3 regions of the Rhodococcus ruber genome follow, and region 3 is predicted to be linked to each of the others. Evidence: riboswitches for the same ligand, from Rfam matches in the RefSeq annotation. Region 3 holds a riboswitch; each other region holds the start of a gene.
The links. Region 3 has a riboswitch for S-adenosylmethionine ahead of F1734_RS04610 (aminotransferase class V-fold PLP-dependent enzyme). Riboswitches for the same ligand answer to the same signal wherever they lie in the genome.

Region 1: linked by a shared signal. The riboswitch ahead of F1734_RS18580 (bifunctional o-acetylhomoserine/o-acetylserine sulfhydrylase) and the one ahead of F1734_RS04610 (aminotransferase class V-fold PLP-dependent enzyme) in region 3 are both predicted to bind S-adenosylmethionine.
Region 2: linked by a shared signal. The riboswitch ahead of F1734_RS01060 (ABC transporter substrate-binding protein) and the one ahead of F1734_RS04610 (aminotransferase class V-fold PLP-dependent enzyme) in region 3 are both predicted to bind S-adenosylmethionine.

The regions. Positions count from the first base shown of each region.
Region 1 covers NZ_CP044211.1:4,008,134-4,012,228, forward strand. Annotated here, with positions in the region: gene F1734_RS18570 (exodeoxyribonuclease III) at 1-321, opposite strand, end outside; gene F1734_RS18575 (NADP-dependent isocitrate dehydrogenase) at 407-1,624, opposite strand; SAM riboswitch class IV at 1,891-2,006, shown strand; gene F1734_RS18580 (bifunctional o-acetylhomoserine/o-acetylserine sulfhydrylase) at 2,093-3,418, shown strand; gene metX (homoserine O-acetyltransferase MetX) at 3,415-4,095, shown strand, end outside.
Region 2 covers NZ_CP044211.1:216,186-220,280, reverse strand. Annotated here, with positions in the region: gene F1734_RS01065 (ABC transporter permease) at 1-700, opposite strand, end outside; gene F1734_RS01060 (ABC transporter substrate-binding protein) at 704-2,335, opposite strand; SAM riboswitch class I at 2,540-2,631, opposite strand; gene F1734_RS01055 (MFS transporter) at 2,677-4,095, opposite strand, start outside.
Region 3 covers NZ_CP044211.1:982,253-986,347, reverse strand. Annotated here, with positions in the region: gene F1734_RS04615 (YbaK/EbsC family protein) at 1-364, shown strand, start outside; gene F1734_RS04610 (aminotransferase class V-fold PLP-dependent enzyme) at 420-1,739, opposite strand; SAM riboswitch class IV at 1,806-1,921, opposite strand; gene F1734_RS04605 (Pls/PosA family non-ribosomal peptide synthetase) at 2,168-4,095, shown strand, end outside.

The DNA of each region.
Region 1 (4,095 bases), 2.5 Mb from region 3:
GGTCAGATCGCCGAAGTCCGCCTCGACGTACCGTCCGGAGGCGGCGAACTCGTCCTCGTCGAACCCGACGCGCGAGGAGTCGGCGGGGCGCCGGGACAGGATCGCCACCCCGGCACGGCCCTTGGCCTCCGATTCGGCCGACACGACGTACCACCCGGCATCGAGGGCCGGCGCGATCGCCGCGTGGAACTGCTGCTCGGTGGCGCGCACCTCCTGCAGGCACACGATGTCGGCGGGCTCGGTGGCCAGCCAGGCGAGCAGGCCCTTGCCGGCGGCGGCACGGACACCGTTGACGTTGACGGTGGAGACGACATGAGGCACGCCGGTCACCGTAGCGGACGGTCCCGACCCGGAACGACGACGGGACGCCCCCGGCAGGGGCGTCCCGTCGTGTGCGGTCCGTGCGTCAGGCGCGGGCCTTCTGGAGGTTCTCGTCGAGCGCGGCGAGGAACTCCTCGGTGGTCAGCCAAGCCTGCTCGGGCCCGATGAGCAGGGCGAGGTCCTTGGTCATCTGGCCGGCCTCGACGGTCTTGATGACGACGTCCTCGAGCTGCTGGGCGAACTCGATCACCTCGGGGGTGTTGTCGAGCTTGCCGCGGTGCTCGAGACCACGGGTCCAGGCGAAGATCGACGCGATCGGGTTCGTCGACGTCGGCTTGCCGGCCTGGTGCTGCCGGAAGTGCCGGGTGACGGTTCCGTGCGCGGCCTCGGCCTCGACGGTCCTGCCGTCCGGGGTCATGAGCACGGAGGTCATCAGGCCCAGCGAACCGTAGCCCTGCGCGACGGTGTCCGACTGGACGTCGCCGTCGTAGTTCTTGCAGGCCCAGACGTAGCCGCCCTCCCACTTGAGCGAGGAAGCGACCATGTCGTCGATGAGACGGTGCTCGTAGGTGAGTCCGGCGGCGTCGAACTCCGCCTTGAACTCCTCCTCGTAGATCCGCTGGAACTCGTCCTTGAACATGCCGTCGTAGGCCTTGAGGATCGTGTTCTTGGTCGAGAGGTAGACCGGGTAGTTCTGCTGCAGGCCGTAGGACAGCGAGGCCCGCGCAAAGTCCTGGATGGACTTCTTGTAGTTGTACATCCCCATGACGACGCCGCCGTCCTCGGGAATCCGGCACACCTCGTGCTGGATCGGCTCGGAGCCGTCCTCCGGCGTGAAGGTGATGGTGACGGTGCCCGGGCGGTCGACCTTGAAGTCGGTGGCGCGGTACTGGTCGCCGAAGGCGTGACGGCCGACGATGACCGGCTTGGTCCAGCCCGGCACCAGGCGCGGCACGTTCGAGATGATGATCGGGGCACGGAAGATGGTGCCGCCCAGGATGTTACGGATCGTGCCGTTGGGCGAGCGCCACATCTTCTTCAGGCCGAACTCCTCGACCCGGGCCTCGTCGGGAGTGATGGTCGCGCACTTGACGCCGACGCCGTGCTTCTTGATGGCGTTGGCCGCATCGACGGTGACCTGGTCGTCGGTCGCATCGCGGTGCTCGATGCCGAGGTCGTAGTACTCGAGATTCACATCCAGGTAGGGATGGATCAGCTTGTCTTTGATGAACTGCCAGATGATGCGGGTCATCTCGTCGCCGTCGAGTTCGACGACCGTTCCTTCAACCTTGATCTTGGACATGTGCGCTTCGCGTCCTCCTAGGAAGTGTCCCTGGTCCCAAGTCGATCCCACTTTGTGGGTGCGATCGTGGTCGGCTCAATGAACCATTTATGGCGTGCTCACACGTGCGGAACACGGTCCAAACAAGACGAGCGTACTGCTATCGCCCCGGTCCGCCAAGCGCACCCCCGGCTACCCGCGGGTAACTTTCACCTGCTCAGGCGCCCTCTCCCGGCAGGCACGGGTCGCCTACCGAAGCGTCCGTCCGAGCCGCTAGACTCGCGCCAGGTCATGAGTACCAGCGTGAAGCCCCGGCTTGCTGGTCGGCAACCCTCCGGCCAGGGTGGGGTGCTCCGGGTGATGACCCGGTCGTCCGGCGACACGCCGCACGACAAGCCGGTCCGATGGAGGTATTCGTCATGAGGGTTGTGATCATGAGCTGTCGTCACTAGCCGCCCCGACCTCCCGACCACGGCCAGTAAGGACATCATGACCGACAGCGAGAACACCCGGCGCGAAGACGGCTGGAGCTTCGAGACCAAGCAGATCCACGCAGGACAGCCCGCCGGCGGCGACACCCGCGCCCGCGCCCTGCCGATCTACCAGACCACCAGCTACACCTTCGACAACACCGACCACGCCGCCGCCCTGTTCGGCCTCACCGAACCCGGCAACATCTACACCCGCATCATGAACCCCACCCAGGACGCGGTCGAACAACGCATCGCCGCCCTCGAGGGCGGCGTCGCCGCCCTGCTCCTCGCCTCCGGCCAGGCCGCCGAGACCTACGCCCTCCTCAACCTCGCCGCCGCCGGCGACCACCTCGTCGCCAGCCCCTACCTCTACGGCGGCACCTACAACCTGCTGCACTACACCCTGCCCCGCCTCGGCATCGAGGTCACCTTCGTCGACGACCCCGACGACCTCGACCAGTGGCGCGCCGCCGTCCGCCCCACCACCCGCGCCTTCTACGGCGAAACCATCGCCAACCCCAAAAACCACCTCCTCGACATCCCCGGCGTCGCCGCCGTCGCCCACGAGCACGCCCTGCCGCTGATCGTCGACAACACCGTCGCCACCCCCTACCTGATCCGCCCCCTCGAGCACGGCGCCGACATCGTCGTGCACTCGGCCACCAAATACCTCGGCGGCCACGGCACCGCCATCGCCGGGGTCATCGTCGACGGCGGCACCTTCGACTGGACCGCCCCCGGACCCGACGGCACCGCCCGCCACCCCCAGTTCACCACCCCCGACCCCAGCTACCACGGCGTGGTCTACGCCGACCTCGGCGCCCCCGCCTACGCCCTCAAGGCCCGCGTGCAACTGCTGCGCGACCTCGGCGCCGCGGTCTCCCCGTTCAACGCCTTCCTCATCGCCCAGGGCCTCGAGACCCTGAGCCTGCGCATGGAACGCCACGTCGCCAACGCCGGCAGGGTCGCCGACTTCCTCGCCCGCCGCCCCGAGGTCACCGCCGTCGCCTACGCCGGCCTCGACTCCTCCCCCTGGCACCAGCGCGGCCGGGCCCTGGCCCCGCGCGGGACCGGCGCGATCGTCACCTTCGAACTCGCCGGCGGCGTCGACGCCGGCAAGAAGTTCGTGAACGCGCTGACCCTGCACAGCCACGTCGCCAACATCGGCGACGTGCGCTCGCTGGTCATCCACCCCGCCTCGACCACCCACTCCCAGCTCACCGCCGCCGAACAACTCGCCGCCGGCGTCACCCCCGGCCAGGTCCGCCTCGCCGTCGGCATCGAACACATCGACGACATCCTCGCCGACCTCACCACCGGCCTCGAGGCGGTCGCGTCTTGACGGCGCGCGTCGACCGGCGCCACGTGGAACTGCCGCCGGAGGACGGCCGTCTCGGGACCGTCGACATCGGGCCGCTGACGCTCGAGTCCGGCGCCACCCTGCCCGACGTGACGGTGGCGGTGCAGCGTTGGGGCCGGCTGTCGCCGTCACGCGACAACGTCGTCCTCGTCGAACACGCCCTCACCGGGGACTCGCACGTGACCGGGCCGGCCGGAGCCGAACATCCGTCGCCCGGCTGGTGGACCGGGATGGTCGGTCCGGGCGCGCCGATCGACACCGACACGTGGTGCGTCGTGGCGACGAACGTGCTGGGCGGCTGCCGCGGCACCACCGGACCGGGTTCGCCCGCCCCGGACGGCAAGGCGTGGGGCTCCCGGTTCCCCGGCATCACGGTGCGCGACCAGGTCGCCGCCGAGGTCGCGCTCGCCGATGCGCTCGGCATCGACAGGTTGGCGGCCGTGACCGGCGGGTCGATGGGCGGCATGCGGACGCTCGAATGGATCATCGGGTATCCGGAACGGGTGCAGGCGGCCCTCGTCCTTGCCGTCGGGGCCCGCGCCACCGCCGACCAGATCGGCACCCAGACCACGCAGATCGCCGCCATCACCGCCGACCCGGACTGGCAGGGCGGGGACTACTACGGAACCGGACGTGTGCCGCGGACCGGGCTGGGCATC
Region 2 (4,095 bases), 770 kb from region 3:
TGCTGGACAGCCGCAGTGTGTGCCGGGTCTGGATGCGCCACCGGGACGCGCCCTTGGCGCGAGCTGCTTCGACGAACGGTTGCCGCCATGTGGTCTGCAGGCTGGCGGCGAGGACCTGCGCGATCACCGCACCGGTGGGGAGCGCGAGGGTGATCGCGGGCAGCACCAGATGCTCGATGCCCTGGTCGCCGAATGCCGGAAGCAGCTTCATCCGGAACGAGAAGAGCTGGAGCAGAACCAGTCCCACCCAGAAGGTCGGAACCGCGACACCGAGCGGCGGCAGCGAGAACAGCGTGCTGCGCAGCCACCGGGCGCGCGTGTACGTGGCGACGAACGCGATCGAGGTGCCGAGGAGCACGGCGAGCGCCAGGGCGACCGCGGCCAGGGCCAGGGTGCTGGGTACGGCGGCGGCGATCGCGTCGGTCACGGGTTGTCCCGTGACGATCGAGATGCCGAAGTCACCCCGGACGGCGTTGCTCAGCGCAGTAAGGTACTGCCCCGACAACGGACGGTCGAGCCCGTACCGCTCCTGCAGTTGCGCGACAGCGGCCGCATCCACCGGTGTGCCGCTGCCGGCGCCGTCGACCGCGATGCTCACCGGGTCGGACGGCAGCAGGTACAGCACGCCGAACGAGACGGTGAACGCCGCCCACAGCACCAACAGCGCCTGCACGAGCCGGGAACCGAGATACCGGGCCATGGTCTACTCGCTCAGCCAGGTGTCGAAGAACTGCAACCGGGCGGAGGCCTCGAACTTCAGGTCCTGCACCGCCCCCGCCGCACCGATGGCCTGGGACAGCTCCACGGTCGGCAGCCACAGGCCGTTGTCGAGGACGAGCTGCTGTGCCTGCTCGATCAGCTCGCCGCGTTCGGCCGGGTCGGTGGTGCGCAGCTGCGCGGACAGGACCTCGTCCAGCGCCGGGATCGGGCCGCGGTTGTTGAGGTTGCGCCCGTCGAGTCCGAACGTGGTGCGCAGGATGTCGCCGTCGGCGCGCGTGCTGTTGTAGTAGGTGGCGTCGAAGTCCTTCGTGCCCTGCCGGGCAGTGGCTTCCGGGGTGGAGACCAGGTCGAGCTGCAGGTCGATACCGACCTCGCGCAGCTGCTGCTGCACGAGCTCGAGGATCGCCTGGTTGCCGGCGAACACCGAACTGAACAGCACCGAGAAGGACAGGCGGTTGCCGTCCTTGACGCGGATGCCGTCCGGGCCGGGAACCCAGCCGGCGGCGTCGAGGATCGACTTCGACTTCGCCGGGTCGTAGGTGACGTCGTCGAGTGCGGCGTAGCCGGGGGTGCGGGAGGCGAGGGTACTGGTCGCGGGCCGGAAATCGGGGCCGAGGACGGTGTCGACGAGTTCCTGGCGGTCGAGGGCCGGCACGATCGCAGCGCGCACCGCCGGATCGGTCAGGACGCCACGGGTGACGTTCGGCTGGAAACCGAACGGGACACCCGGGTTCGGCGTGGTGAGGATCCGTCCGCCGCTGCCTTCGATCTGGGAAGCGTCCTGCGGCAGCGCATCGCTGATCGCGTCGAGCTGGCCGGATGCGAGGCTGCCGGTGCGTACACCGGACTCCGGGACGATCGTGAACTCGATGCGATCGAGGTAGGCCTCGCCGTCGTGCGCGAAAACGTCGGATCCCCACGAGTATCCAGTGCGCTTGACCAGCGTGGCGGACTTGTCCTGCTGGTAGTCCTCGTAGACGAAGGGACCGGTGCCGGACAGGTCGCCGGCGCAGCGTTCCTCCGCGGACTTCGCGACGTCCCTGTCGGACAGGAAGCCGAGTTGCAGCGTCGACGACGCCTGCAGGAACTGCGCGTTCGGTCCGGCGAAGGACACCTGGGCGGTGAGCGGATCGAGCACCGTGGTGCCGGTGTACCCCGACAGGTAGCTCGCCGCCAGCGCTGCCTTGGCGCCGGTGAGGGTCTGGACGATCGCGTCGAAGTTCTTCTTCACCGACTCCGCGGTGAACGGGGTGCCGTCACTGAATGTCACGCCGTCCTTCAGCCGGAACGTGAACGCCGAGGCGTCCCCGTTCACCTCCCAGCTTTCGGCGAGCCACGGCTTCAGTTCACCGGTCCCGGGGTCCTGATCGGTGAGCGAGTCGACGATCTGACGGGCGACGTAGATGGTCTGGTTGCTGCCGGCCTGCGCGGGATCGGCACACGTGGGGGCCTGGGACAGGCCGTAGCGCAGGGTGCCGCCGGGCTGCGGGGTGCCGCCACCGGAGGAGGTGCCCGCCGTGTCGGCGCCGCACGCGGCGAGCCCACCGGTGAGGATTGCGGCGGTGGCGCCCGCGACGGCGCGACGTCGGGCGGCAGAGGTGAACGGAACAGGCACCGGGGAACTCCATGATCTCGTGAGGCGCCGATGGCACCGCGCTTCGCGATGCCACCGGCCGGGCAGACGGTCGTAGTTCTTCGACTGGGTTGCGCCGCTCAGGCGCGACAGGATCGGGGGCGACAGAGGCCCGAGCACTGACGGCACAGGTCGACGTGCAGGCGCGCCCACGCGCCCACGAACCCCTCGCCTGCCATGCCTTCTCCTCCATCGTTCCCGGCGGTAGCACCCTCACCTGCGGCAGGGGGTTGCTGCGACGTCGTCGAGCCGGGTCTCTCGGTCGCTCTGGATGGTTCCCGGTGACCGTACGCGTTGCGAACGAGTTCGGAGAACCCTTTCGCTCACCGTGATCGAAACCCGGCGTCGGCACGACGGCGCCGGTCGGCGAGCGCACAGAGCAGCGACACCGCGAGCATGGCGGCGCACACCGCGAGGCCGGCCGACGCGGCACCGGCGAAGTCGTCCCCGTCCGTCGCCAGCGCCGACAGATACAGGCCGGACACCGCGGCGAGGGCGACCGTCGCGGACAACCGCTGTGACAGTTGCAGGAACCCGGCCGCGACACCGTGACCGCCCGCCGGGGACGACTCGAGCGTCAGCGCCCGGTTGGGTGCATCCACGAATCCACCCGAGAGGCCCGACAGAGCGGCCAGCGCCACGAACACCGGCATCGTGGCGTCGTGCCGCACAGCGGCGGCGTAGCCACCGACGACGGCGATCTCGGCCGCCACCGCCACGACGACCGTCACCCGGCCGTATCGCGCGACGACCCGCCACCCCACGGCCGAGGCGACGGCCATCGCCGCGGCGGCGGCGGACAGCACGGCGGCGGCCTGGACCGCGGCATAGCCGCGCCCCTCGATGAGGTACAGGCTCACGACGGTGTTCAGGGACAGCACCGCACCGAACCAGAACAGTGCGACCAAGGTGCCGAGGATGTATCCGCCGGATCCGGTCAGTTCGGGAAGCAGCACGGGCTTGCCGCCGCGCACGGCGACACGGCGTTCCCACCATAGGAAGGTGGCGAGTGAGACCGCCGCTCCCCCGACGGCGAACACCGCACCCACCGGACCCGGTTCGGAGACCACGGGCACCATCACCAGCGTCGTGGCCGCCGCGAGCAGCGCGAGGCCCCCGGCATCGACCCCGCTGCGGGCCGACGGTCGTCCCCGATCCGGGGGCAGGCGGCGGGCCGCGAGCACGAGTGTGACGAGTGCGCACGGCACGTTGAGAATCAGCAGAACACGCCACCCGTAGTCCCCGGGTGCAGCGCCGAGCACCAGCCCACCGACGAGTGGACCGCACAGCCCGGCGAGGCCTCCGGCCGTGCTGTAGGCGGCCAGGGCCCGGGCGCGCGCCGGGCCGGTGTAGTTCTCGGCCAGGATCCCGAGCACCTGCGCGCTGATCAGGCCCGCCCCGACCCCCTGACCGGCCCGTGCGGCGACGACCGTCCAGGGGTCGGACGCGACAGCTCCGCACACCCCCATGACCGCGAAGAGGGTCATGCCCGCGAGGAACAGCCGCCGCCGGCCGGCCACATCGCCGAGCCGGCCTGCCGGGACCAGCGCAAGACCGAAGCTCAGCGAGTATGCGGCCAGGATCCACTGCACCTGCGAAACGCCCGCGTCGAGACCGGTCCGCAAGGCGGGAAGGCCGATGTTCAGCACCGACGAATCGAGCAGGGTGGTGAAGCCGGCGGCCGCACAGACCGGCACCACTGACGTCGTCTGCCGGGGCGTCTGCGCCCGATCGGTGAGTGT
Region 3 (4,095 bases):
GGCGGCGGCCGCGCTCGGGGTCGACGTGGGCGCGATCGTCAAGTCGCTGGTGTTCCTGCTCGACGACGAACCGGTACTGCTGCTGGTCTCGGGTGCCCATCGGGTGAATCCGGAACGAACCGGCAAGCGTCTCGGCGGTGTGCTCGTCGCGGCGCCCCCGGACGTCGTCACCGAGGTCACGGGTCAGCCCGTCGGCGGGGTGGCGCCGCTCGGGCATCCGACGAACCTGACCACGTACGTCGACACCGCCCTGGCCGCCTTCCCCCAGCTCTGGGCCTCCGGCGGGCATCCACGCACGCTGTTCCGCACGACGTTCCGCGAACTGATGCGCATCACGGCAGCCGTCGACGTCGAGGTCGACTAGCCCTGCCGGCCCGGACGACGGGCCCGGCCGGTGCGACGGCCCGCCGGGGAACCGGTCAGCTGCACTGCGCCGCGCCGGCGGTGGACTCCGCCAGGCCCGGACGGGTCTCGGGCGACGGCCCCCACAGTCCGTCGGTCTTCGCGTAGGTCCAGCCGGGACCGGCATCGACGAGCGTGCGCAGCGCGTCGAGCAGACGATCCACGTCGGCGGAGGAACTGCCGAGACCGAGAGAGGCACGAACCGCGCCGCCGGGCAGCCCGACCCGGGCGAGCAGCGGGTGCGCGCAGAACCGGCCGTCGCGCACCCCGATTCCGTGCTCGGCGGACAGATACGACGCCACCTCGCCGGGCTCGAAGCCGGCGACCGTGAAGGTGACGATGCCCACGGAGTCCGGGGAGTCGCTCCACAGCCGCAGGATCTCGACACCGTCGACACCGCGCAACCCGTCGAGCAGGCGCCGGCACAACGCCTCCTCGTGCGCGGTGACGGCATCGGCGTCGAAACCGGCGAGCGCGTCGCACGCCGCGGCGAGGGCCGCGACGCCGAGCACGTTGGGCGTGCCCGCCTCGTGTCGCGCCGGGGCGCAAGCCCATTCGGTGTGGCCGAGACTCACGTCGCGGACCGCACCACCCCCTGCGAGGTGCGGTTCCGCGACGTCGAGCCAGTCCCGGCGCCCCACCAGAGCACCGGCACCGAACGGAGCGTAGAGCTTGTGCCCCGAGAACGCGAGGTAGTCGACGCCGAGCGCGGCGAGGTCGATCCGCCGGTGCGGAACCAATTGTGCTCCGTCGACGAGGATCCGGGCACCGCAGGCATGCGCGACGTCGGCGAGTTCGGCGATCGGGAGGACCTCGCCGGTGACGTTGGAGGCGCCGGTGACGGCGAGCAGCGCGGCGGGCCGGCTGCACAGTTCCGCGACGAGCCGGCGGACCGTCTCGGCGACGGTGTCCGCAGCCTCGACAACGCGAGCGTTCTTCCAGGGCAACAGGTTTGCGTGGTGCTCGACGTCGAGCACCACCACGTCGCCGGGCACGGCTCCGGCCAGGAGATTGAGCGAGTCGGTGGTGTTGCGGGTGAACACGACCACCTGATCGTCTGCGGCACAGACGAATCGAGCCACCGACTCCCGGGCCTGCTCGTAGCTGGTGGTGGAGATCCTCGAGGCGTAACCGGCACCGCGATGCACGCTGGCGTAGTACGGCAGGAGTTCGGCGATCCGCTCGGTCACCGCTTCGAGGGCCGGCGCGCTCGCCGCGTAGTCGAAGTTGGCGTAGGTGCAGGTACCGCCCTGCACTAGGGGCACCTGGAGATCACATCCGGTGACCCGGGCGAACGGGGCGATACAGGTGTCGGCGGTCAGTACAGCGGCAGTCATGACGTTCCCTCGTCGTTCAGGGATTCGCCGGTGGTCGCCTCGTCGCCCGAGTACGATCACGGTCCGAATCCGCGCTTGCCGTGTCCGGTGTGGAAACACGGCCAGGTCGTCACCCGGAGCACCCCACCGCGGAGGAGGGTTGCCGACCAGCTAGCCGGGGCTTGTCGCTGGTTCTCGTGACCTGCGGAAGAGGATGGCAAAAGCGCGCGCGGATGTCAAACCGGGACCGCACCGTCGGTCGTCCGGAACGCGAATCCCCAGGGAGAGGCGGTTTCTCACGCCGAGCCGGACATCGGGCCGGGATTCCGGCGTTGCGGGACGCGGAAGAATCCACCGCGCGAGTGGGCACCGACACACCCGATGTTCACCCTCCGTCCACCTGACCGTGAGATAACCGGACGAACGCACCACCAGGCCGAGAGAAGGACATGCGATTGCCTGCCCAGCCCACGACGGATTCGGATCGGTCGTATCGCATCCCCGAGGAGTTCCTCCGCTCCTCCCATGCCCCGGCCCCGCGCACTCTCGTCGACATCCTGCGTGCCACCGCCGACACCCACCCTGACGCTCCGGCCGTCGACGACGGATCCGTCACCCTCAGCTACGCCGAACTCGTCGAGGAGGTCGTCGCCTGCTCCTACCGGCTCGCCGACGCGGGAGTCGGTGGCGGGGACCGCGTCGGCGTGCGCATGCCGTCCGGCTCCGCGGACCTGTACGTGACGATCCTGGGCATTCTCGCGGCCGGCGCGGCCTACGTGCCGGTGGACGCGGACGACCCCGACGAACGCGCCGAGCTCGTGTTCGGGGAAGCGCAGGTCACCGCCGTCGTCACCGCCGACGGCATCGGTCCGGGCACCGCGCCGCCGTCGCCGAAGCCGCAGCTGCGCGGTCCGCGCCTCGACGACGCCGCCTGGATCATCTTCACCTCCGGCTCCACCGGCACCCCCAAGGGTGTCGCCGTCAGCCATCTCAGCGCCGCCGCCTTCGTCGACGCCGAGGCCCGGCTGTTCCTGCGCGAGAACCCGATCGGCCCCGGCGACCGCGTGCTGGCCGGTCTGTCGGTCGCATTCGACGCGTCCTGCGAGGAGATGTGGCTCGCCTGGCGGCACGGCGCGTGCCTCGTCCCCGCGCCCCGCTCCCTCGTGCGGTCCGGGATGGACCTCGGACCGTGGCTGGTCTCCCGCGACATCAGCGTCGTCTCCACCGTTCCGACCCTCGCGGCGATGTGGCCGGCCGAGGCGCTCGAAGCGGTGCGGCTGTTGATCTTCGGCGGGGAGGCCTGCCCACCGGATCTCGCCGAGCGGCTGGCTGTGCCCGGACGCGAGGTGTGGAACACGTACGGACCCACCGAGGCCACCGTGGTCGCGTGTGCGGCGACGATGGACGGCACCGGCCCGGTCCGCATCGGCCTGCCGCTCGACGGCTGGGATCTCGCCGTGGTGGACGGCGAGGGCCGCCCCGTCCCGGAGGGCGGCACCGGCGAACTCGTCATCGGCGGTGTCGGCCTGGCCCGCTATCTGGACCCGGCCAAGGACGCCGAGAAGTACGCCCCCATGCCCACCCTCGGCTGGGACCGCGCCTACCGCAGCGGCGACCTGGTCACCCTCGACCGCGCGGGGCTGCTGTTCCAGGGACGCGCCGACGATCAGGTCAAGATCGGCGGCCGCCGCATCGAACTCGGCGAAGTCGACAACGCTCTGCAGAACCTGCCCGGCGTCGCCGGCGGCGCGGCCGCCGTGCGCAAGACGGCGGCCGGGCACTCGATCCTCGTCGGCTACATCGCCAGCACCGATCCCGAGTTCGACCTCGCCTCCGCGCGCGACCTCCTCGGCGAGCAGCTGCCCGCAGCCCTGGTCCCGAGACTGGCGCTGGTCGACGAACTGCCCACCCGAACCTCCGGCAAGGTGGACCGCAACGCGCTTCCGTGGCCGCTGCCCGGCGCCGAGGCCGCCGCCGCCGAGGCTCTCGGCCTCGACCCGACCGCCGAATGGGTCGCCGGGCTGTGGGTGTCGATTCTCGGCACCCCGATCGAGAGCGTCGACGACGACTTCTTCGAACTCGGCGGCGGCTCCCTCGCCGCGGCCCAGCTGGTGACGGCCCTGCGCGAACGCTATCCCGCGATGACCGTCGCCGAACTGTACGACCATCCGCGACTCGGTTCGCTCGCCGAGTACCTCGACGACCTTGCGCCGTCCGCGGTGATCGCCCCGCGGCAGGTGGCCCCCGTTCCGCGCCGCGCGCAGCTGCTGCAACTGGCCGTCACGGTGCCACTCACCACTCTCACGGGGCTGCAGTGGGTGACCTGGCTCGCGATCGCGAACAACGTCTTCTCGCTGTTCGTCGACGTGCCGTGGCT